One region of the Methylobacterium sp. V23 genome, then DNA from elsewhere that is predicted to be linked to it. Evidence: predicted binding sites of a transcription regulator. Region 1 holds the regulator's gene; each other region holds the start of a gene.
What was found. The regulator PhoB, encoded in region 1, activates phosphate uptake and scavenging genes when phosphate is short. The targets are predictions, from matches to a motif close to TGTCATNNANCTGTCAT.

Region 1 (4,950 bases):
CGCTGATCGGCCCGTCGGGCTGCGGCAAGTCCACCCTGCTGCGCACCTTCAACCGGATCTACAGCCTCTATCCGGACCAGCGCGCGGAAGGGGAGATCCTCCTCGACGGCCAGAACGTGCTGGATTCCAAGGTCGACCTCAACGAGCTGCGCTCGCGCATCGGCATGGTGTTCCAGAAGCCGACCCCGTTCCCGATGTCGATCTACGACAACGTCGCCTTCGGCCTGCGCCTCTACGAGAAGCTGCCCAAGGCCGACCTCGACGTGCGCGTCGAGGAATCCCTGCGCAAGGCCGCCCTCTGGGACGAGGTGAAGGACAAGCTCAAGCAGTCCGGCATGGGCCTCTCGGGCGGCCAGCAGCAGCGCCTCTGCATCGCCCGCACGGTGGCCCAGCGCCCCGAGGTGATCCTGTTCGACGAGCCGACCTCGGCCCTCGACCCGATCTCCACCGGCCGCATCGAGGAGCTGATCGAGCAGCTGCGCTCGGAATTCACCATCGTCATCGTCACGCACAACATGCAGCAGGCGGCGCGCATCTCGCAGTTCACCGCCTTCATGTATCTCGGCGAGCTGGTGGAATTCGGCCCGACGACGCGCATCTTCATGAATCCGGAGAAGCGCCAGACGCAGGACTACATCACCGGCCGCTTCGGCTGATCCTCCGCCGGCCGGGATCGGCCCGCGCCCCACATCACCGCCAGGGCGGGCACCGGACAGGCGGGCCCGATCGAGGAGCGAGACCCATGCCCGACCACATCGTCAAATCCTACGATACGGACCTTGAGGACCTGCGCCGCTCGATCTCCGAGATGGGCGGCATCGCCGAGAAGATGATGACCGAGGCCGGCGAGGCCCTGGTGCGCCGCGACGCGCCCCTGGCCCAGGCGGTGATCGCCGCCGACACCCGCCTCGACACCCTGCAGCGCGAGATCGAGGAGCGGGCGATCCTGCTCATCGCCCGGCGCCAGCCCCTGGCCATCGACCTGCGCGAGACCGTGACGGCGATCCGGGTCTCGAACGATCTCGAGCGCATCGGCGACCTCGCCAAGAACGTCGCCAAGCGCGTCGTGGCGATCGCCGACCAGATCCAGCCGCAGAAGATCGTCATCGGCGTCCAGCACATGAGCGACCTGGTGCAGGAGCAGCTCAAGGACGTCCTCGACGCCTATGCCAGCCGCGACATCAAGGCGGCCCTCGGCGTCTGGGAGCGCGACGACGCCATCGACGCCCTCTACAATTCCCTGTTCCGCGAGCTCCTGACCTACATGATGGAGGATCCGCGCAACATCTCGTTCTGCACGCACCTCCTGTTCGTGGCCAAGAACATCGAGCGCATCGGCGACCACACCACCAACATCGCCGAGACGATCCACTACCTCGTCACCGGCGAGAACCTGCTGGCCGAGCGCGAGCGCCCGAAGAACGACGCCTCCAACTACGCCACCGTGGACATGCCCGGCGCGGCCTGACCCCGTGCCGGTCTGATCGAAAGCGCACGATGAGTACGCGTATCCTGATCGTCGAGGACGAGGAGGCCCTGACCCTTCTCCTCCGCTACAACCTCGAGGCCGAGGGGTTCATCGTCGACTCGGCCGCCCGCGGCGACGAGGCGGACCTGCGCCTGCAGGAGCAGGTGCCCGACCTCGTCCTGCTCGACTGGATGCTGCCCGCCCTGTCGGGGATCGAGCTCTGCCGCCGCATCCGCGCCCGACGCGAGACCGAGCGGCTGCCGGTGATCATGCTCACGGCGCGCGGCGAGGAGGGCGACCGCATCCGCGGCCTGGGAACCGGCGCCGACGACTACATCGTCAAGCCGTTCTCGGTGCCCGAGCTCCTCGCCCGGGTCCGCGCCCTGCTGCGCCGGGCCAAGCCCGCCCACGTCGCCAACCTGCTGGTGGCCGGCGACATCGAGCTCGACCGGGTCAGCCATCGCATCCGCCGGGAGGGCCGCGAGATCCATCTCGGGCCGACCGAGTTCAAGCTCCTCGAGTTCCTGATGCAGAGCCCCGGCCGGGTGTTCTCCCGCGAGCAGCTCCTCGACGGCGTCTGGGGCCACGACGTCTACATCGACGAGCGCACCGTCGACGTCCATGTCGGGCGCCTGCGCAAGGCCCTGAACCGCCCGCGGCAGAGCGACCCGATCCGCACCGTGCGCGGCTCGGGCTATTCCTTCGACGAGATGTTCGAGACCGAAGCCGAGTAGCCGGGCCGAGTCGCTGGGCTGAGCCGAGTCGCCGGGCCGAGCGGCCGGCCCCGCCGCTCAGGCGAACAGCATCGTGTCGGTGGGCAGGTGGACGGTGAAGGCCTTGCCCTCGTCGACCCAGCCCGGACCGGCGACGCCGTGATTGATGCCGTTGGCCTCCTCGGCGCTGCCGGCGAAGTGATGCTGGCCGGTCTGGGTGTTGTAGAAGCGCTCCAGGGTCAGGCCGCCGGGGGCGCTGGCATCGGCGTAGGCCTCGAAGGCCACGCCCTCGTACTTGTAGCTCGGCGCGGTCTTCAGGACCTGGTCCCGCTCGGACACGCTCGTCGTGAAGAAGTGGGCGTTGGAGACCGTGTCGAAGAACCGGAACACGTCCACCGTGTCGGCGCCCTTGGCCGGGGCTGCCCAGGCGGTGCCCTCGTAGTTGAACCACGGCAGCGTCTGCTGGATCTGCGCCTTCTCGGCGGTGCTCGTGGTGTAGAAGTGATCCCCCGTATGGGTGTCGTAGAACCGATACACCGCCGTGACCGCCGGGGCGGTGGAGGCGGCGACCGGGCTCGACGGTGCGGCCGCGGCCATCACCGGGGCGCTCGGCGCGCCGTACAGGGCCTGGATTCCGGCGAGGTCGCCGGCCGCCAGGGTCTTGATGCTGGTGTTGAGGACGGCGTTCATCACCTCGGGCTTGGTGTTGTAGTGATCGAGGCCGAGCGCGTGGCCGATCTCGTGCAGCGCCACCAGGGAGAGATCGACGTTCTGGGTGCTGACCACCCGCCCGCCGGAGACGGCGTGCCAGCCCTCGCCGCTGTCGAAGGTGATCTCCACCGACTGCATGCGCTGGCCGCTATAGGTATAATGGGCATAGCCCAGGGTGTCGCCGAGCCCGTCGATTCCCCCGAGGGTGACGTCGATCTGGGCGCTGGCCGTCGTGGCCACCTGCTGGAACGCGATGTTGGCGGCCGCCGCCCAGGTGGCGAAGGCGGCCTGGAGAAGGCTCACGAAGCTGGTGGGAATCGTGCCGTCGACGGCCCAGGTGACGGTGCCGCCGCTCGTGCCCGCCGCGCCCGTGCCCCAGCGCGGACCTTCCAGCGCATAATCCCCCATTGCCTGCCCTCCCGTCTCTTCGGGCCAGGGTCGGCGGCAGAGGTTGCGAAATCCTTACCGCACCCGCCGCCGCGTGACCGGGCGGCGCGTCCTCAGACGATGCTGCGCACCACGCCGCCATCGACCCGGAGGGCCGCGCCGCTGGTGGCGCTGGCGGCCGGGCTGCAGAGGTAGGCGACCATGCTGGCCACCTCCTCGACGGTGGCGAGACGACCGATCAGCGAGGTCGGGCGGTGCTCGGCCACGAAGGCCCTTCCGGCGGCGTCGAGGTCGACCTCGCCCCCGGCTCCGCCGTCCTGCCCCTGGGCCATGCTCTTCATGAACTCGGCGACGCCCTCCGACAGGGTCGGCCCCGGCAGCACGCTGTTCACGGTGACGCCGCTGCCCGACACGGTCTCGGCGAGCCCCCGCGCGACCGCGAGCTGGGCGGTCTTGGTCATTCCGTAATGCACCATCTCCACCGGGATGTTCACGCCGGATTCGCTGGAGATGAAGACCACCCGGCCCCAGCCGCGCTGGACCATGCCGGGGGTGTAGGCCCGGGCGAGGCGCACGCCGCTCATCACGTTGGTGTCGAAGAACCGGCGCCAGTCCTCGTCCGGGATCTCGAAGAACGGCTTCGGCTCGAAGATGCCGGTGTTGTTCACCAGGATGTCGATGTCCGGCAGGCCGGAGACCACCCGGGCCGCCCCGTCCGGGTTGGCGACGTCGCCGGGTGCCCCGATGAAGCCGGCATGGCCGGTCTCGCGCTTGAGGCGCTCGACGGCGTCGCGCACCCGCTCCTGCGTCCGCCCGTTGATCGCCACGTTGGCCCCGAGCTCGCCCAGCGCCTTGGCGATGGCGTAGCCGATGCCGCTGGTGGAGCCGCTGACGAGGGCGCGCTTGCCGGACAGGTCGAGGTTCATGGGATCGTCCTTGGGAGAGGCTCTGCCCGGGTCAACGCGCAGGACGGGTCCTGGTGCGATCGCGGCGGATGCGTCAGGCGCCGGGCTGGCGCCGCAGCACGCTGGTCACCGCCCCGAGGCTCGCCAGCGCGACGGCGCACCACAGGGTCGCGCTCACCGGTCCCGCCGGCGGGCCGCCCTGGTGCAGGCCGAAGATCACCGCCACCAGGGCCGCGCCGAAGGATTGCCCGGTGAGGCGGGCGGTGGATTGCATCCCGCTCGCCCCGCCGCTCCGGTCCCGCGGGGCGCTGGTGATGATGACCTTGTTGTTGGGCGACTGGAACAACCCGAAGCCGAGGCCGCACAGGGTCAGGCGCCAGGCGATGTCAGGATGCGACGCGCCCGCGGGGAGCAGGGCAGTCGCCGTCAGGCCGGTGGCCATCAGGGCGAGGCCGAGGCCGCCGAGCAGCCCCGGGGCGTAGCGGTCGGCGAGGCGCCCCGAGATCGGGGCCATCAGGGCGATGGCCAGGGGCCAGGGCGTCATCAGGAAGCCGGTCTGCGTCTCGGAGAGGTGCAGCACGTCCTGGAAGTAGAAGGGCAGGGCGGCGTAGGCCATCATCTGGGCCGCGAAGGAGGCGACGGAGCTCGCCATCGACAGGGCGAAGGCGGGGATCCGCAGGAGATCGACGGGCAGGAGCGGGCGCGCCAGCCGGGTCTGGGTCCAGACGAAGACCGCGCCGATCGCCAGGGCCGCCCCGATCTCGGC
Region 2 (4,950 bases), on a different contig from region 1:
TCGGCGGCGTCCTTCAGGGTGACGGTCATCTGTTCCGTCGCGCCCTCGACCGCGACGTGGCCGAAGAACTGGTAGCCCGCGGCCGGCGAGAGATTGGTCTGGCCCGGCGGGGGCGCCTTCGCGAAGCGCAGCTGGGGTCCGAAGGTGTCGTCGAGGGCGTTGGGGCCGAAGGTGCCGGCATGCAACGGGCCCGCGACGAACTCCCAGAACGGCTCGAAATCCTGGAATCGCGCCCGGTTCGGGTCGTAGTAATGCGCCGCCGCGTAGTGCACGTCCGCCGTCAGCCAGACGGTGTTGCGGATGCCCGCATCGCGCAGGAAGCGCAGGAGGTCGGCGATCTCGAGTTCCCGGCCCAGCGGTGGCCCGTCGCCCTGCGCGATGGCCTCCGAGCCGAAGGGCGGCTGGGACTCGTAGGGGACGACGAGCCCGATCGGCATGTCGGCCGCGATCACCTTCCAGGTCGCGCGGGAGGCGAGAAGTTCCCGCTTGAGCCAGGCGATCTGCGTCGGGCCGAGGAAATGGGCCTCAGGCCCGTAGGCGGTCTGCCGGTTCTCGCCGTTCGGCCCGCGATAGGAGCGCATGTCGAGCAGGAACACGTCGACCAGCGGCCCATGCGAGATCTTGCGGTAGACCCGGCCGGGCTCCGACGGCGCGAAGCGCATCGGCATGTACTCGTGGAAGGCCCGCGTGGCGCGGACCTGGAGCGCCAGCACGTTCGGGGCGCGATAGGCTTTCCGCAGATGTTCGGCCCGGGTCAGAGGCTCGCCCGGCCACCAGTTGTTGGTGACCTCGTGGTCGTCCCACTGCGCGAAGATCGGGATCTCGGCGTTCATCGCCCGCACGTTCGCGTCGGTCAGGTTGTAGCGGTAGCGCCCGCGGAACTCCTCCAGGGTCTCGGCCGGCTTCGACACCGCCTCGGTGACGCGGTTGCGCCAGAGGGTGCCGTCGGGCAGGCGCACCTCCGGTACGATCGGGCCGTCGGCGTAGATGGTGTCGCCGGAATGCAGGAAGAAGTCCGGCCGGTTGCGCAGCATGGCTGCATAGATCGTCATCCCGCCCCGGGCCTCGTCGATGCCCCAGCCCTGGCCCGCCGTATCGCCGGACCAGCAGAACGAGACCGAGCGGCGCTCGGCCGGGGCCGTGCGGAAGCGCCCGACCTGCGGCGCGCCGAGGATCGTCGGCGCGGCGAGATCCTGCAGCCGGACCCGGTAGAACACGTCCTGGCCCGGCGGCAGGTCCGTCAGGGCGACCTTCACGGTGCCGTCGCTCGCCGGGAGTGCATCGGCGAAGACGCCGCCGCGAACGTCCGCGAAGCGCTCGGTGGTCGACCACTCGATCATCGCCCGGCAGGGGCGGTCGGCCCGGGCCCAGACCACGGCGGAGGTGCCGTCGACGTCGCCGGATTGCAGACCGTGGGTGAGGACGGGGCGGTCTGCGGCCCGGCTGAGGCCGGGCCGGAAAACGCCGGTGCCGAGCCCGATGAGGCCGGCAGCCCCCGTCAGGAACGGACGGCGGGTCAGGCTGGAACGGGACGAGGAGGACATGGCGGCGGGCTCCCTTCCGAAGGCTCCGCTATGGCGATCCTGTCTGACGCCTTGACGACGCTGCACGCGTCACACATGGGCGGCTTTCGGCGACAACCGTCCTGCGCGGGGGCGGCATGCGCCGCGATCGACGCGGTGGCACGATCCTGCGCCTGCGAAGATCCCGCGAACGGGCCGCGGCAGCCGGTGCCCTTGCCCCGACAGGGCGGTCTGCCGCGCGTGGAAGCCAGCACAGAACCGCTTCTTTCCGCTGTCGCCGATGCCCGGCGCCACCGGGACCACAAGAATCGGACAAGTATGAAGACCGCTTTGGATCAGTCTCCGATCGACGAGGATGCGGTGTTTTGCGGCCAAGCAGGGTCATGCCTGGGCGCCGGTGGCTCGATGACTCGGTAAGCGAAAGAAGAAAATCGGTTCTGGCCCGCTGAAGCGCGCTTGATCAGGCAGCGGAAATCTCGGTAAGCACGACCTTGATCGACGCACGCCCGCGGGTTCCAAGGTCTCGTTGATGACGATGGCAAGCGATATCCGCCGTTCTTCAAGGCCGACTGCCGCCGCCAAAACCGCTCCCCTGGTCGTCATCGTCGAGGATGACGAGGGCGTCCGCGACGGCCTGCAGGACCTGCTCCGGTCGGTCGGACTCGATACGCTGGCCTTCGGATCGACGCACGACCTGCTCGCCGCCGCCCTGCCGGATCGCCCCGGCTGCCTGGTTCTGGATGTCCGGCTGCCCGGAGCCAGCGGCCTCGATCTGCAGAGGAAGCTGATCGCCCTGGGCAATCGCATGCCGATCATCTTCATGACCGGTCACGGCGACATTCCCATGAGTGTCCAGGCCATGAAGGCCGGCGCGCTCGATTTTCTGACCAAGCCGTTCCGCGATCAGGACATGCTGGACGCGATCGCCGTCGCGATCGATCGGGATCGGGCGCGCCGCGCCGAGCGCGCGGGTATGGCCGCACTCGAAGCCCTCGCCCGGACCCTCACGGCGCGTGAGGCCGAGGTCATGCAGCAGGTGGTCAAGGGGCTCCTCAACAAGCAGATCGCCCATGCGCTGGGGATCAGCGAGATCACCGTCAAGATTCACCGCGGCAACGTCATGCGGAAGATGGGGGCCGGCTCCGTCGCCGACCTCGTGCGGAAGACCGAATGGCTGAAGGCGGCAGGCGTGAACTGATCGGGCGGGGAGCACGAGCGCCGGGTCTCCGCGAAGGGCGTGTCTCGGAACGGACCCGGGCGAGCGCGGAACGAGGGCTCCGGCGCACGCGTTGGCCGCCGCAGTCCGAGACCACGTCGTGCACCGATCCCGGATCGCTCGGCCGGCTCCCCTTCCGCGCGCGGTCTTCCACCGACGGTTCGAGGTGCCTCGGCCGGTGGGAGTCGCGCCGGAGCCCGAGCGGCCGGACTACACGAACGTATGATATCCCGGTCCGATCTATGGGCTTATGGAGGCGGATATCGTCCGCCGACAGGGAGCCACGAAAGGAAGACTCGTGTCGGTCGAGAAGAAAGCCGTCGCTGTCGTTGACGACGACGAAGCCGTCTTGGACGCGACGTCCTGCTTTCTTCAGGCCTTGGGCTATGACACGCGATCGTTCAGTTCGGGTGAGGCGTTCCTTGCCTCAGGCGTCGAGGGCGAGGTCTTTTGTCTCCTCACTGACATCAACATGCCTGGTCTCAGCGGCTTGGAGTTACAGGATCGCGTACGGCTCTCGCGACCGGCCCTGCCGATCGTCATGATGACCGCGCTGACCGACGAGACGGTCCGGCGCCGGGCTTTCGCCGGAGGCGCCCGGGACCTCCTGCGCAAGCCTCTCGCAGCCGACGACCTCATCCGCTGCCTGGACGCGATGACGGAAACCTGACGCGGATCGGGCCGGCCTCCGTTCAAGAGACCACCCGCCCCGGGAGGTGCTCCCGTCTCGAGCCCAAAGCTTGCCTCGGCCAAGGCCCCGTCCCCCGACCCGGTTGTGCATCGGGAGGCGAACCGGGACGGGCCGATCCGGAGCCTCCGCGTGCGCGCGCGTGCGTCTCCGCGGCGATGGTGTCGACCCATCGGCCTCCGTCACCACCGGATCGCGCGTCGTGCCGGGCGCGCTCGCCCCTTCGGGGAGGACGCCCATACGAGGGTTGTCGACGCCTCCCGGGGATCATCGCTTGGGGTGAGCACCCCTAACCTTCGTATGATTCCGAGCCAGGGCGCGGGCCTGTAGGCCTGTTCGGACAGCAGGCGAACCGCGATCCCATCTCCCGCCGAGACCGTCGGGGCGGCCAGGGCCACGGATGATGGCGTCAGATCCTGTGACCACGCTTTCAAAGAGGTCGAACGATGGTCCAGCTCTCGGTGAACGGGCACCCCTACGAGGTCGAGGCCGAGCCCGACACGCCGCTGCTCTTCGTTCTGCGTGACAGCCTGGGAATGACCGGCACCAAGTATGGCTGCGGGATCGGGCAGTGCGGCGCCTGCACGGTGCTGCTCGATGGGCAGGCGACCCGCTCCTGCCAGATCCCCGTCGAGAGCATCGGCGCGCAGGCGATCACCACCATCGAGGCAATCGAGCGGGATGCGGTCGGCGCGAAGGTCGTGGCGGCCTGGATCGGCATCGAGGTGCCGCAATGCGGCTACTGCCAGTCCGGGCAGGTGATGGCCGCCACCAGCCTGCTCAAGCAGACCCCGAAGCCCTCCGACGCAGACATCGCAGGCGCCATGACCAACCTCTGCCGCTGCGGAACCTACAACGCCATCGCCGCCGCCGTGCGGCAGGCCGCGGCTTGAGGAGGAAGCGATGACCGACCTGACGCCCCTCCACCGCACCGACCGCCGCGAGCCGATCCGCAACCTCTCCCGCCGGGGCTTCCTGGGCGCCGCCTCCGGTGCCCTGTTCCTCGGCATCGGCTTGCGCCTCGATCCAGCGGCCGCTCAGACCCGTGCCGAAGGCCCGGCGGCGGTCGCCCCGAAGCCCGGAACCCGCGTCGCGGCCTTCCTCGAGATCGGCCCCGACAGCCGCGTGCGCCTGCTCAGCCCCTTCGTGGAGGGTGGACAGGGCATCAACACCGGGCTCGCCCAGACCATCGGTGAGGAGCTGGACCTCGATCCCGCGCGCTTCACCGTCGAGTGCGCTCCGCCCGGTCCCGACTACGCCGTCGTCAATGGTCTGCGCATGACCGGCGGCAGCTTCTCCACCCGCTCCAGCTTCGAGGCCATGCGGCGGCTCGGGGCTACGGCCCGCGAGATGTTGCTCCGCGCAGCCGCGGCGCGACTTGCCGTCCCGCAGGACAGCCTGACGACGGATGATGGCCGGGTGATCCACGCCGCTAGCGGACGGTCGCTCGACTACGGCGCCTTGGCCGCCGCCGCCCTCGCCCTGCAGCCGCGGGACGACGTGGCTCTGAAGGATCGCAAGGA
Region 3 (4,950 bases), on a different contig from region 1:
GCTGTTTGGTTCGGGCCTGTTCGGGGACGGGCGCCTGCGCGACCTCGTGCGGCGCTACGTGACGCCGGACCTCCTGGCGGCGGTCGCCGCCCAGCACGCCAAGGGCCGTCGTCTCCTCGTGGTGACGACGAACCTCGATGCCCAGCGCGCCGTGATCTGGAACATGGGCGCCATCGCCACCAGCGGCGGGCCGGCCGCCCTCGACCTCTTCACCAACGTGCTCACCGCCTCGGCCAGCATCCCGGCGGTGTTCCCGCCGCAACTCATCGACGTCCAGGCGGCGCAGCGCACCTTCCAGGAGATGCATGTCGACGGTTCGGTGGTGACGCCGGTGTTCACGCTGCCGCAATCGTTCCTGCTGCGCGACGGCCGGTTCAAGGCAGGCGCCAAGTCCGACATCTACGTCATCATCAACGGGCGCCTGGAGCCGGAATTCGACCTGGCCCAGAACAACACGCTCTCCATCGTCGAGCGCTCGTTCACCACCGCGAGCCGCGCCCGCAGCCGCGCCACCCTGGCCGCGACCTACGCGCTCACGCGCAACAACGGCATCGGCTTCAACCTCGCCTATATCGACGAATCCGCGCCCAACGCCTCCACGGCCCGCGGCTTCGACACCGCGTACATGCGCAGCCTGTACGAGACCGGCTACGAGACCGGGCGCACCGGCACGTTCTGGCACAAGAACGTGCCGGTGGCGCCGCTGGTGAAAGCCTCGGTGGTGGCCGCCCAGTAGGCCGGCGCCCCGGCTCGTTTCCCGTCCGGGCACGACCCTGGGCTCGACCCGGGGCGCGTGCGGCGAGGGGGGCGGTTGCGTGCCGTGCCCCTCGCGTCCGATGGTGCGGTGCGGTAGGGTCTCGGACCGCGTCCGGGTCCGTCCGGTGCCCCCGCCCCCGACGAGCCCCCGCATGATTCAGATCGAAGACCTCACCTTCAGCGCCTGGGGCCGGCGCTTCTTCGATCGCGCCAGCGTCGCGGTTCCGCCCGGCTCCAAGGTCGGGCTGGTGGGCCGCAACGGCGTCGGCAAGTCGACCCTGTTCAAGATCATCCTCGGCGAGCTGCAGCCCGACGGCGGCGCCATCCTGCTGCCGAAGACTGCCCGCGTCGCCTCGGTCGACCAGGAACACCCCGCGACCCCCGTCAGCTTGATCGACACGATCCTGGCGGCCGACGTGGAGCGCGACGCCCTGAACACCGAGCTCGAGACCGCCGCACCCGAGCGCCTGGGCGAGATCTATGCCCGCCTCATCGAGATCGATGCCGACCGGGCCCCGGCCCGAGCCGGCGAGATCCTCTCCGGTCTCGGCTTCTCGGTGGAGGACCTGACCCGGCCGATGGCGGAGTTCTCCGGCGGCTGGCGCATGCGCGTAGCCCTGGCCGCCGCGCTCTTCGCCGAGCCGGACATGCTGCTCCTCGACGAGCCCACCAACTACCTCGACCTCGAGGGCGCCCTCTGGCTGGAGGCGCGGTTGAAGCGCTACCCGCACTCGGCCCTGATCATCAGCCACGACCGCGAGCTCCTGAACAACTCGGTGGACGCGATCCTGCACGTGGCCGGCGGCAAGCTCGAACTCTACACGGGCGGCTACGACGACTTCGAGAAGCGCCGGGCCGAGAAGGCCCGCCTCCAGGCCTCGACCAAGCAGAAGCAGGAAGCCGAGCGCGCGCACCTGCAGAGCTTCATCGACCGCTTCAAGGCCAAGGCCTCGAAGGCGGCCCAGGCGCAGTCCCGCGTCAAGCGCCTCGCCAAGTTGGAGCCGATCGCCACCACCATTGAGGAGCACGTGGCGCCGTTTCACCTGCCCTCGCCGAAGCGGCCGCTGGCCCCGCCCCTGATGCACCTCACCGACGCCACCATCGCGTATGGCGACGACGCGCCGGTGCTGCGGGACCTCAACCTGACCCTCGACGTCGACGACCGCATCGGATTGCTGGGCGTCAACGGCGCGGGCAAGTCGACCTTCGCCAAGATGGCGGCGGGCGCCCTCACGGTGCGCGACGGGCGCATGGTGCGGGAAGGGCGCGTGCAGGTCGGCTGGTTCCACCAGCACCAGATCGAGGCTCTCGACCCGAAGGACACGCCGCTGGCGATCATCCGGCGCGAGCGTCCGGACGACAGCGAGTCGGCGCGGCGCGCCAAGCTCGCGAGCTTCGGCCTGGCCTTCGACAAGCAGGAGACGACGGTGGATGCGCTCTCGGGCGGCGAGCGGGCGCGGCTGCTACTCAATCTGGTCGCGATGCAGGCGCCGCACCTGCTCATCCTCGACGAGCCGACCAACCACCTCGACATCGACAGCCGGAGGGCACTCCTCGACGCGCTGAACGATTACGGTGGGGCGGTCATTCTCATCACCCACGACCGCTCTCTGATGGAGCTGGTGGCGGATCGCCTGTGGCTGGCGGCCGACAACACGGTCAAGCCCTTCGCGGGCGACATGGACGACTACGCGAAGTTCGTGCTCGACCGGACCCGCGCCGGCCAGCGTGCGCCCGGCCAGGGACGCGAGAAGAAGGCCAAGCGCCGGGCGGCCTGAGCCGCGCCGGGATTCTGAGGCCGGGCGGCCGAAGCCGCCCGGAGGGAAACCTTACTTCCGCAGGATCTTGGTCACGAGGCGACCGAGCGGGGTGCCGGAATCGTAGTTGCGGTCGTCGCGGACCACGGGACGGTCCTCGTTGCCGAGGAGCTTGGTGACGATGCGTCCGATCAGGCTCATGGGTGGACCCTCTTGATGTGTGGGGCGCCGGGCGAGCCAGGCTCGCGAAATGGCGCAGCTTGCCCTTCAACCCGCAGGGTGCGGTCCCCGTTCCCTCGGATCGTCGCCGGCTCACCAGGCCGTATCAAGCCTGTCATGATGCCGTGATCTAAGCGCGGCCGGCATTTCGGCGGAGACGGGGCTTCCACATGGACGGCGGGCAGCGGGCAGCGGAGGTCGAGGCGATCCGCCGGGAGGTCGCCGACGATTTCGACGAGGAACTCGAACTCGAGATGGAGGACGAGCGCCTGGAGCGCCTGGCCGACGAGCTCGGACAGCCCGCCCGTCCGCCCGGCCTCGACCGCAAGGTTTATTTCCGCGAGCTGTTCCGCCTGCAGCACGAGCTGGTGCGCCTGCAGGACTGGGTCCAGGCCCAGAAGCTGCGCGTCGTCGTGATCTTCGAGGGCCGCGACTCCGCCGGCAAGGGCGGGGTGATCAAGCGCATCACCCAGCGGCTCAACCCGCGCGTCTGCCGCGTCGCGGCGCTGCCCGCCCCGAGCGAGCGCGAGCGCACGCAATGGTACTTCCAGCGCTACGTCTCGCACCTGCCAGCCGCCGGCGAGATCGTGCTGTTCGACCGGTCCTGGTACAACCGCGCCGGCGTCGAGCGCGTGATGGGCTTCTGCTCGCCCGACGAGGTGGAGGAGTTCTTCCGCTCCGTGCCCGAGTTCGAGCGCATGCTGACCCGCTCGGGCATCCTCGTGCTGAAATACTGGTTCTCGATCACCGACGAGGAGCAGGAATTCCGCTTCAACATGCGCATCCACGATCCGCTGAAGCAGTGGAAGCTCTCGCCGATGGACGTGCAGTCCCGCCGCCGGTGGGAGGACTACACCAAGGCCAAGGAGGACATGCTCGCCCGGACCCACATCCCCGAGGCGCCGTGGTGGGTGGTCGAGGCCGTCGACAAGAAGCGCGCCCGCCTCAACTGCATCAGCCACCTCCTGGCGCAGATCCCCTACGGCGACGTCGCGCATCCGCCGGTGCACCTGCCGGACCGCGAGCGTCACGCGGACTACATCCGCCACCCGGTGCCGGACGCGATGTTCGTTCCGTCCGTGTTCTGAGGCGGGGCGGAGTGCCGGCCGCTTGCTCCGGCCGGCCCCGATGGGCGAGAGGGAGGATCGCGCATCCGCGCCCGGCGCCCAGGGACTCCGCATGACCACGTCCGACGCGACCCATACCGACGAGCTTCTCTTCACGGTCGAGGGCGGCATCGCGCGGCTCACCCTCAACCGGCCGCAGGCGCGCAACGCGCTCACCTTCGGGATGTACCAGGGCCTGATCGACGCCTGCGCGCGCATCGAGGCGGAGGGGCGTGTCAAGGCGCTGGTCATCGCGGGGGCGGGCGAGAAGGCCTTCGCGGCCGGCACCGACATCGCCCAGTTCCGGAGCTTCACGAGCGCGCAGGACGCGATCGACTACGAGCGCTTCATGGACCGGGTCATGGGTGCGCTGGAGCGCCTGTCCGTGCCCACCATCGCGGCGATCGCCGGCGCCTGCACGGGTGGAGGCGCGGCCATCGCGGCGGCCTGCGACCTGCGCCTGGCCACCCGCGATGCCCGCCTGGGCTTTCCCATCGCCCGCACCCTGGGCAACTGCCTCTCCCTCGGCAACCTGCGCCGCCTCTCGGCCCTGATCGGCCCGGCGCGGGTCAAGGACATGATCTTCACCGCCCGCCTCGTCGGTGCCGAGGAGGCCCTGGCCATCGGGCTCGTCGGCGAGGTCGTGACGGATGCGGAGGCCCTGGCGGCCCGCGCCACGGAACTCGCGACCCTGGTGGCCGGTCACGCGCCGCTCACCCTGCGGGCGACCAAGGAGGGCCTGCGCCGCCTCCAGGACACGGACGATGCGGGCCAAGACCATCTCGGCCAAGACCATTCCGGCCAAGACCGTCCGGGCGACGACCTGATCCGCCTCTGCTACACCAGCGCGGATTTTCGCGAGGGCATGGAGGCGTTCCTCGCCAAGCGCCCGCCGGCCTGGACGGGCCGGTAGGGCCTAGTCCAGCCCCGCCACCTTGATGGCGTCGCCCTCGAGCCGGACCTGGGCCGGCAGACCGCGCTGGACCGGTCCGAGGTCGTCGGCGGTGCGGTAGAGCCCGTCGATGGCGATGAGTTCCGGCTCGAACCGGCGGCAGGTGATTCGGGCCTCCGGGTTGCCGGCCGCTCCCGCGATCGCCCGGCCGCGCAGGGCG
Region 4 (4,950 bases), on a different contig from region 1:
GGCGTCCGGATCCCCGCGCGGGCGCCCCCGGCGCCGGCGCGCTACTTTCCGATCCAGTCGTGCCCCGCCACCACCGCCTCCACGGTGCGGGTCCAGGTGCCGGGCTGGTCCGTGGACCCCGTCCCGAGGGCGCGCTGGACCATGACGCTGTCGCTCCAGCGCCCGAACTTGTAGCCCACCGCCGGCAGGAGCCCGACGCGAACGAAGCCGCAGGCCTCGTGGAGGCGGAGCGAGGCCTCGTTCTGCGCATCGATGTAGCCGATCATCTGCCGGTAGCCGCCCGCGGCGCAAGCCTCGATCAGGGCCGGCAGCAGGCGCCGGCCGATGCCGGCGTGCAGGTGCTCGTGGTGGACGTAGATCGAGTGCTTGAGGGTGTAGCGATAGGCCGGACGCTTGCGGAACGGCACCGCGTAGGCGTAGCCCGCCACGATCCCGTCGCGGTCGGCCACGAGGTGCGGCAGGCGCTTCTTGCGCATGGCCTTGCGCCGCTTCTTCAGATCGTCGGGATGGAGCGGATCCGCCTCGAAATCCCCGACATCGCCGACGCCGCGCCGGATGTGGTGGGCGTAGATGTCCACCATGTCCGGCACGTCGCTATCCGACGAGGGCCGGATGACGAGGTCGGGATCGCTCTCGGACGAGCCCGCCATCAGCGCCCCTCGCGCATGACGCGGGGCTCTCGCATGACATAGGTGTGGAACCGGATCGTCCCGTCCGGATCCACGTCGCGGAACACGCCCTGGATCTCGGCCTCGAAGCCCGGGAACAGGTTCGCCGAGCGCTCGAACATCTTGAAGTAGTCCAGCATGGGTTTGGCCCGCTCGTCCAATCGCTCGCCGGGAAGCACCGTGCCGATGCCCGGCGGGTAGACCAGAAGCAAGGTCGTCGCCACGCGCCCCTCGGCTTCCGCGATCGGGACGTAATCGACGTTGTTGCGGGTGAGCTGCTGCACCGCCTCCTTGGGCGTCATCACCATCTCGGGCAGGTGCCCCGGCTCGAACTGCTTGCGCTGGAGCGTGCTGGTGCCGTGCTCGCGGTGGAAGGCGTGGAAGTCGGCGCAGAGATCGCGCAGGCGCACGCCCTTGTAGCGATTGGGCCGGCGCCGCACGAATTCGGGCATCGCCTCCTCGAGGGGCACGTTGTCGTCGTGCAGGCGCTTGAAGGCCACGAGGCCGGAGATCAGCGTGCCGGCCTTGGAGGATTCGACGCCCGGGGTCAGCAGGAAGAGGAGCGAGTTGAGATCGTTCTTCTCCGGGACGATGCGGTTTTCACGAAGATACTGAGCCACGATGGGGGCCGGCACGCCGTGCTCGGCATACGCGCCCGTGTGCCGGTTGAAGCCCGGGGTGAGCACGGTGAGCTTGTTGGGGTCGGTCATGGCGTAGTCCGGCGCCACGTGGGTGAAGCCGTGCCAGTCCGCCCCCGGGGTCAGCTCCCAGTACTTCGCGTTGCCGGCAAGCTCGTCGGTGGAGAGGCTCTCCCACGGCACCTTGCCGTCCGGCCCCTTGACCGTGTCCGGCACGAAGGGGTCGAAGAACCAGCGCCGCAGGGGATCGCCCTCCTTCTCCTCGAACTCGCGGCGGATGGCCCGGACCTTCTTGCGCCACTCGATGCCGAGGCGGATCGTATCGTCCCAGAGGACGACGCCGGAGCGCCCCTTCATCATCTGCGCGCCCACGTCGAGGGAGGCGAACAGGGGGTAGAACGGCGAGGTCGAGGCGTGGACCAGGAAGGTCTCGTTGAAGCGCCGGTGCTCGATGCGCCGGGTCTGGCCGCGGATGTGGCTGTCCTTGGTGTGGATCTGCGAGGCCTGCGAGAAGCTCGCCAGCTGCTTGTGCGTCGACTGCGTGGCGATGATGCCTGGCGAGGTCTCGTCGAGGCCTTTCAGCCCCATGGCGAAGCGGCCGGCGAAGAGCGGGTGGAACTTCATGAAGCCCGCCCAGGCCTCGTCGAAGAGGATGTAGTCGCAGAGATGCCCGATCTTATCGAGGATCATCTGGGCGTTGTAGATCGTGCCGTCGTAGGTGCACTGCTCGACCACCGCGACGCGGAACGGCCGCTCGCGCCGCCAGGCCTCCTTGTCGGTGATCAGCGGGTTGGTGCGGATCTTCTCGCGGATCGCCTTCTCGTCCAGCGCCTCGTGGTACATCGGGCCGATCAGCCCATAGGCGTTGCGGTCGGTCTCGAGGAAGACGGGAATCGCGCCGCCGAGGAACAGCGCGCCGTGATGCGCGGCCTTGTGGTTGTTGCGGTCGAAGAGCACGAGGTCGCCCTCGGCGACCAGGGCCGAGAGCACAATCTTGTTGGAGGCCGAGGTGCCGTTGAGGACGAAGTAGGTTTTCTCCGCCCCGAAGATGACGGCCGCTTCCTTCTGGGCCTTCAGGGCCGGCCCCTCGTGGACGAGGAGATCGCCGAGGTCGAGCACCGAGTTGTCGAGATCGTCGCGGAACACCGCCTCGCCGAGATGCTCGACGAAGATCCGCCCGATCGGCGAACGGTTGTAGAAGATGCCGCCGTTGTGGCCCGGGCAGGTCCAGAGCTGGTTGCCCTGCTCGGCATAGTCGACCAGCGCGCCGAAGAACGGCGTCTTCAGGGTCTCGGCATATTGCTTCACCCGGCTCACCAGGCCGCGGGCGATGTAGTCCGGGGTCTCCTCGGCGAGGAAGATGTACCCGTCGATGAAATCCAGCACCTCGACGGGGATGTCTTCCAGGCGCTTGCGCCGGACCATGATGACGATGGGCATCTCCAGCCCGCGCTTGCGCATCAGGTTGATCAGCGCCGCGGCCTTGCCGTCGAGGCCGCGCTTGCCCCAGTCCACCACCATGCAGCCGATGGCCGAATCGGTCTGGACCGCGATGGCCGCATCCTCGACGCGGCGGGCCCGCACCACCTCGAAGCCGAGCTTCTCCACGGAGCCGATGATCTGCTGGACGCGCACGCCCTCGAGATCGTCCGGGTCGAAGTTCGGCGCACACATCAGGACGGTGAAGCGGCGAAAGAAGTCCATGCGGAAAAGGCTCCCAGAGGGGTTTGGCGCACCGTTCGCGACAGGACGTGACGCTTCGATGACGATCTTGCGGCGGTCGCGGTGTTTTCAGGCTCCCCGCGCTGTGACAGAGAGCCGGCTTACGATCAGCCGCGCCGTTTGACGAGCCCGAGTCGGCGAATCACGCCGTAGACCGCCAGGGCGGCGACCGCGCAGATGAGCAGGGCGAGGAGCGAGCCGTCCTCGAACTCCCCCAGGAACAGGCCCTTGGTGTTCATGCCGAAGACGCCGGTCACCAGGGTCGGCGGCAGGAACAGCGCGGTGAGGATCGACAGGGTGAAGAGCTGGCGGTTTGTCTCGGCCGCCGTGCGCCCGGCGATCTCGTCCTGCAGCAGGCGGCTGCGCTCGGACAGGACCAGCATGTCGCGGTGGAGCGAGTCGAGGCGCTGGACCACCCGGGCAGCCATGCGCACCACCGCATCGGGCAGGGCGTCGTCCGCCTCCTCGGTCTCGGCTTCGAGGCGGTGGAAGACCGCGCTCAGGCCCGCCAGCTGGCGGTGCTGGCGCACGGCCTGCCGGCGGATCGGCGCCAGGGGCCGGGGATCGTCGGGCTGATCCTCGTCGAGCATGCGGTCCTCGATGGCGTCGAGGGCATCGGAGAAGCGCCGCGCGGAGGCGTCGAGGGAGGCGGCGACGCCCGCGACGAAGATCTCGAGAAGGCCCGCCGGCGTCGTCACCCGGCGTCCGGCCAGCACCGCGTCGCGGGCGGCCTCGGCGGCGGCGGTGGCGTGCCGGCGCCCGCTCACGAGGCGCTGCGCACCGAGGACGCAGTGGAGGCGTCCGCCCGGCTCATCCGCGATCCGGCCGTCGAACTCGCGTGCCCGGTCGGCGATCACGAGGCCGAGATCGGTGCCCTCGATCACCACGCGCTGGTGACCGTCACGGGCGAAGGTGGCGACGGCGAGCGCCGGCGGTCCGAAGCGCCCGGCGGCGATCAGTCCGTCGAGGCGCGCATCGACGAGGTCGAGATGCAGCCACAGGAACCCCTCCGCGACGGGCTCCGGCAACCCGCCGCCCTCCCAGAGGCGCCCACGCCCCTCGGCGTCGAACACCATCGCGAAGAGCAGGCACGGCAGGGCGGCGGTATCGGAGAGGAGGCGCGGCATGCGGGCGGCCCTGTTGCCGGCAAACCGCCGACGGTCGCGGCGCTGGATCGCAAGTGTGGGCGACAGTGTCGTGACGGCCGTGGGCAACCGGGACGGGACCGTGGCTCGGACCATGGCCCCATCCTGGTCTCCCCGTCGACGGGCGCGCGGAGAGGCACCGCGCGGAGAGGCACGCCGTCGCCCGCGATGCTTCCCCCCCGGAGCTGGTCGACAACGTGATATCGCCCGCGACAAACGCCGCGGCATCGGGCTTGCTCGGCGCAGGGCAGAACAGCGGGGCGGTATGGTCGAGAAGCTTTTTCACGCGGGCGCGAGCCTCGCCCTGCTGCTGGCCGTCGCCGTGCTGTTCTCCACCAACCGCCGGGCGATTTCGCCCCGGGTGGTGATCTCGGCCCTGGCGCTGCAGCTGGCGCTGGGAGCCCTGGTGCTGTTCATTCCGGCGGGCCGGACGGGCCTCGCGGCGGCGGCGTCCTTCGTCCAGACCGTGCTGAACTACGGCGACCGGGGCACCGCCTTCCTGTTCGGCGGCCTCGTGGAGCCGCGGATGTTCGAACTGTTCGGCGGCAGCGGCTTCATCCTGGCCCTGCGCATCCTGCCGCAGATCCTCTACGTCTCGGCGCTGATCGCGGTGCTCTACCATTTCGGCGTGATGCAGGCCGCCGCGCGCGGCATCGGCGCGGTGCTGCAGCGGGTGATCGGCACCTCGCGGATCGAGACCTTCTCGGCGGTGATCACCATCGCCATCGGCCAGAGCGAGATCGCCATCGCGCTGCGCCCGTTCCTGGTGGCGCTGAC

Region 2: the regulator PhoB is predicted to act here: its motif matches at 1,588-1,604, upstream of CRT23_RS25200 (alkaline phosphatase D family protein).
Region 3: the regulator PhoB is predicted to act here: its motif matches at 2,846-2,862, upstream of ppk2 (polyphosphate kinase 2).
Region 4: the regulator PhoB is predicted to act here: its motif matches at 3,058-3,074, upstream of CRT23_RS16375 (Orn/Lys/Arg decarboxylase N-terminal domain-containing protein).

What each region holds. Positions count from the first base shown of each region.
Region 1 covers NZ_PDHT01000019.1:61,506-66,455, forward strand. The annotation lists gene pstB (phosphate ABC transporter ATP-binding protein PstB) at 1-656, shown strand, start outside; gene phoU (phosphate signaling complex protein PhoU) at 743-1,468, shown strand; gene phoB (phosphate regulon transcriptional regulator PhoB) at 1,498-2,202, shown strand; gene CRT23_RS17910 (matrixin family metalloprotease) at 2,260-3,300, opposite strand; gene CRT23_RS17915 (SDR family oxidoreductase) at 3,393-4,205, opposite strand; gene CRT23_RS17920 (MFS transporter) at 4,279-4,950, opposite strand, start outside.
Region 2 covers NZ_PDHT01000048.1:8,216-13,165, reverse strand. The annotation lists gene CRT23_RS25200 (alkaline phosphatase D family protein) at 1-1,544, opposite strand, end outside; gene CRT23_RS25195 (response regulator transcription factor) at 2,053-2,721, shown strand; gene CRT23_RS25190 (response regulator) at 3,038-3,409, shown strand; gene CRT23_RS25185 ((2Fe-2S)-binding protein) at 3,874-4,320, shown strand; gene CRT23_RS25180 (molybdopterin cofactor-binding domain-containing protein) at 4,331-4,950, shown strand, end outside.
Region 3 covers NZ_PDHT01000016.1:109,111-114,060, forward strand. The annotation lists gene CRT23_RS16410 (patatin-like phospholipase family protein) at 1-736, shown strand, start outside; gene CRT23_RS16415 (ABC-F family ATP-binding cassette domain-containing protein) at 909-2,534, shown strand; gene CRT23_RS16420 (hypothetical protein) at 2,586-2,714, opposite strand; gene ppk2 (polyphosphate kinase 2) at 2,903-3,820, shown strand; gene CRT23_RS16430 (enoyl-CoA hydratase/isomerase family protein) at 3,912-4,751, shown strand; gene minC (septum site-determining protein MinC) at 4,755-4,950, opposite strand, start outside.
Region 4 covers NZ_PDHT01000016.1:98,714-103,663, reverse strand. The annotation lists gene CRT23_RS16385 (hypothetical protein) at 1-1, shown strand, start outside; gene CRT23_RS16380 (GNAT family N-acetyltransferase) at 42-650, opposite strand; gene CRT23_RS16375 (Orn/Lys/Arg decarboxylase N-terminal domain-containing protein) at 650-3,010, opposite strand; gene CRT23_RS16370 (CorA family divalent cation transporter) at 3,136-4,269, opposite strand; gene CRT23_RS16365 (nucleoside transporter C-terminal domain-containing protein) at 4,439-4,950, shown strand, end outside.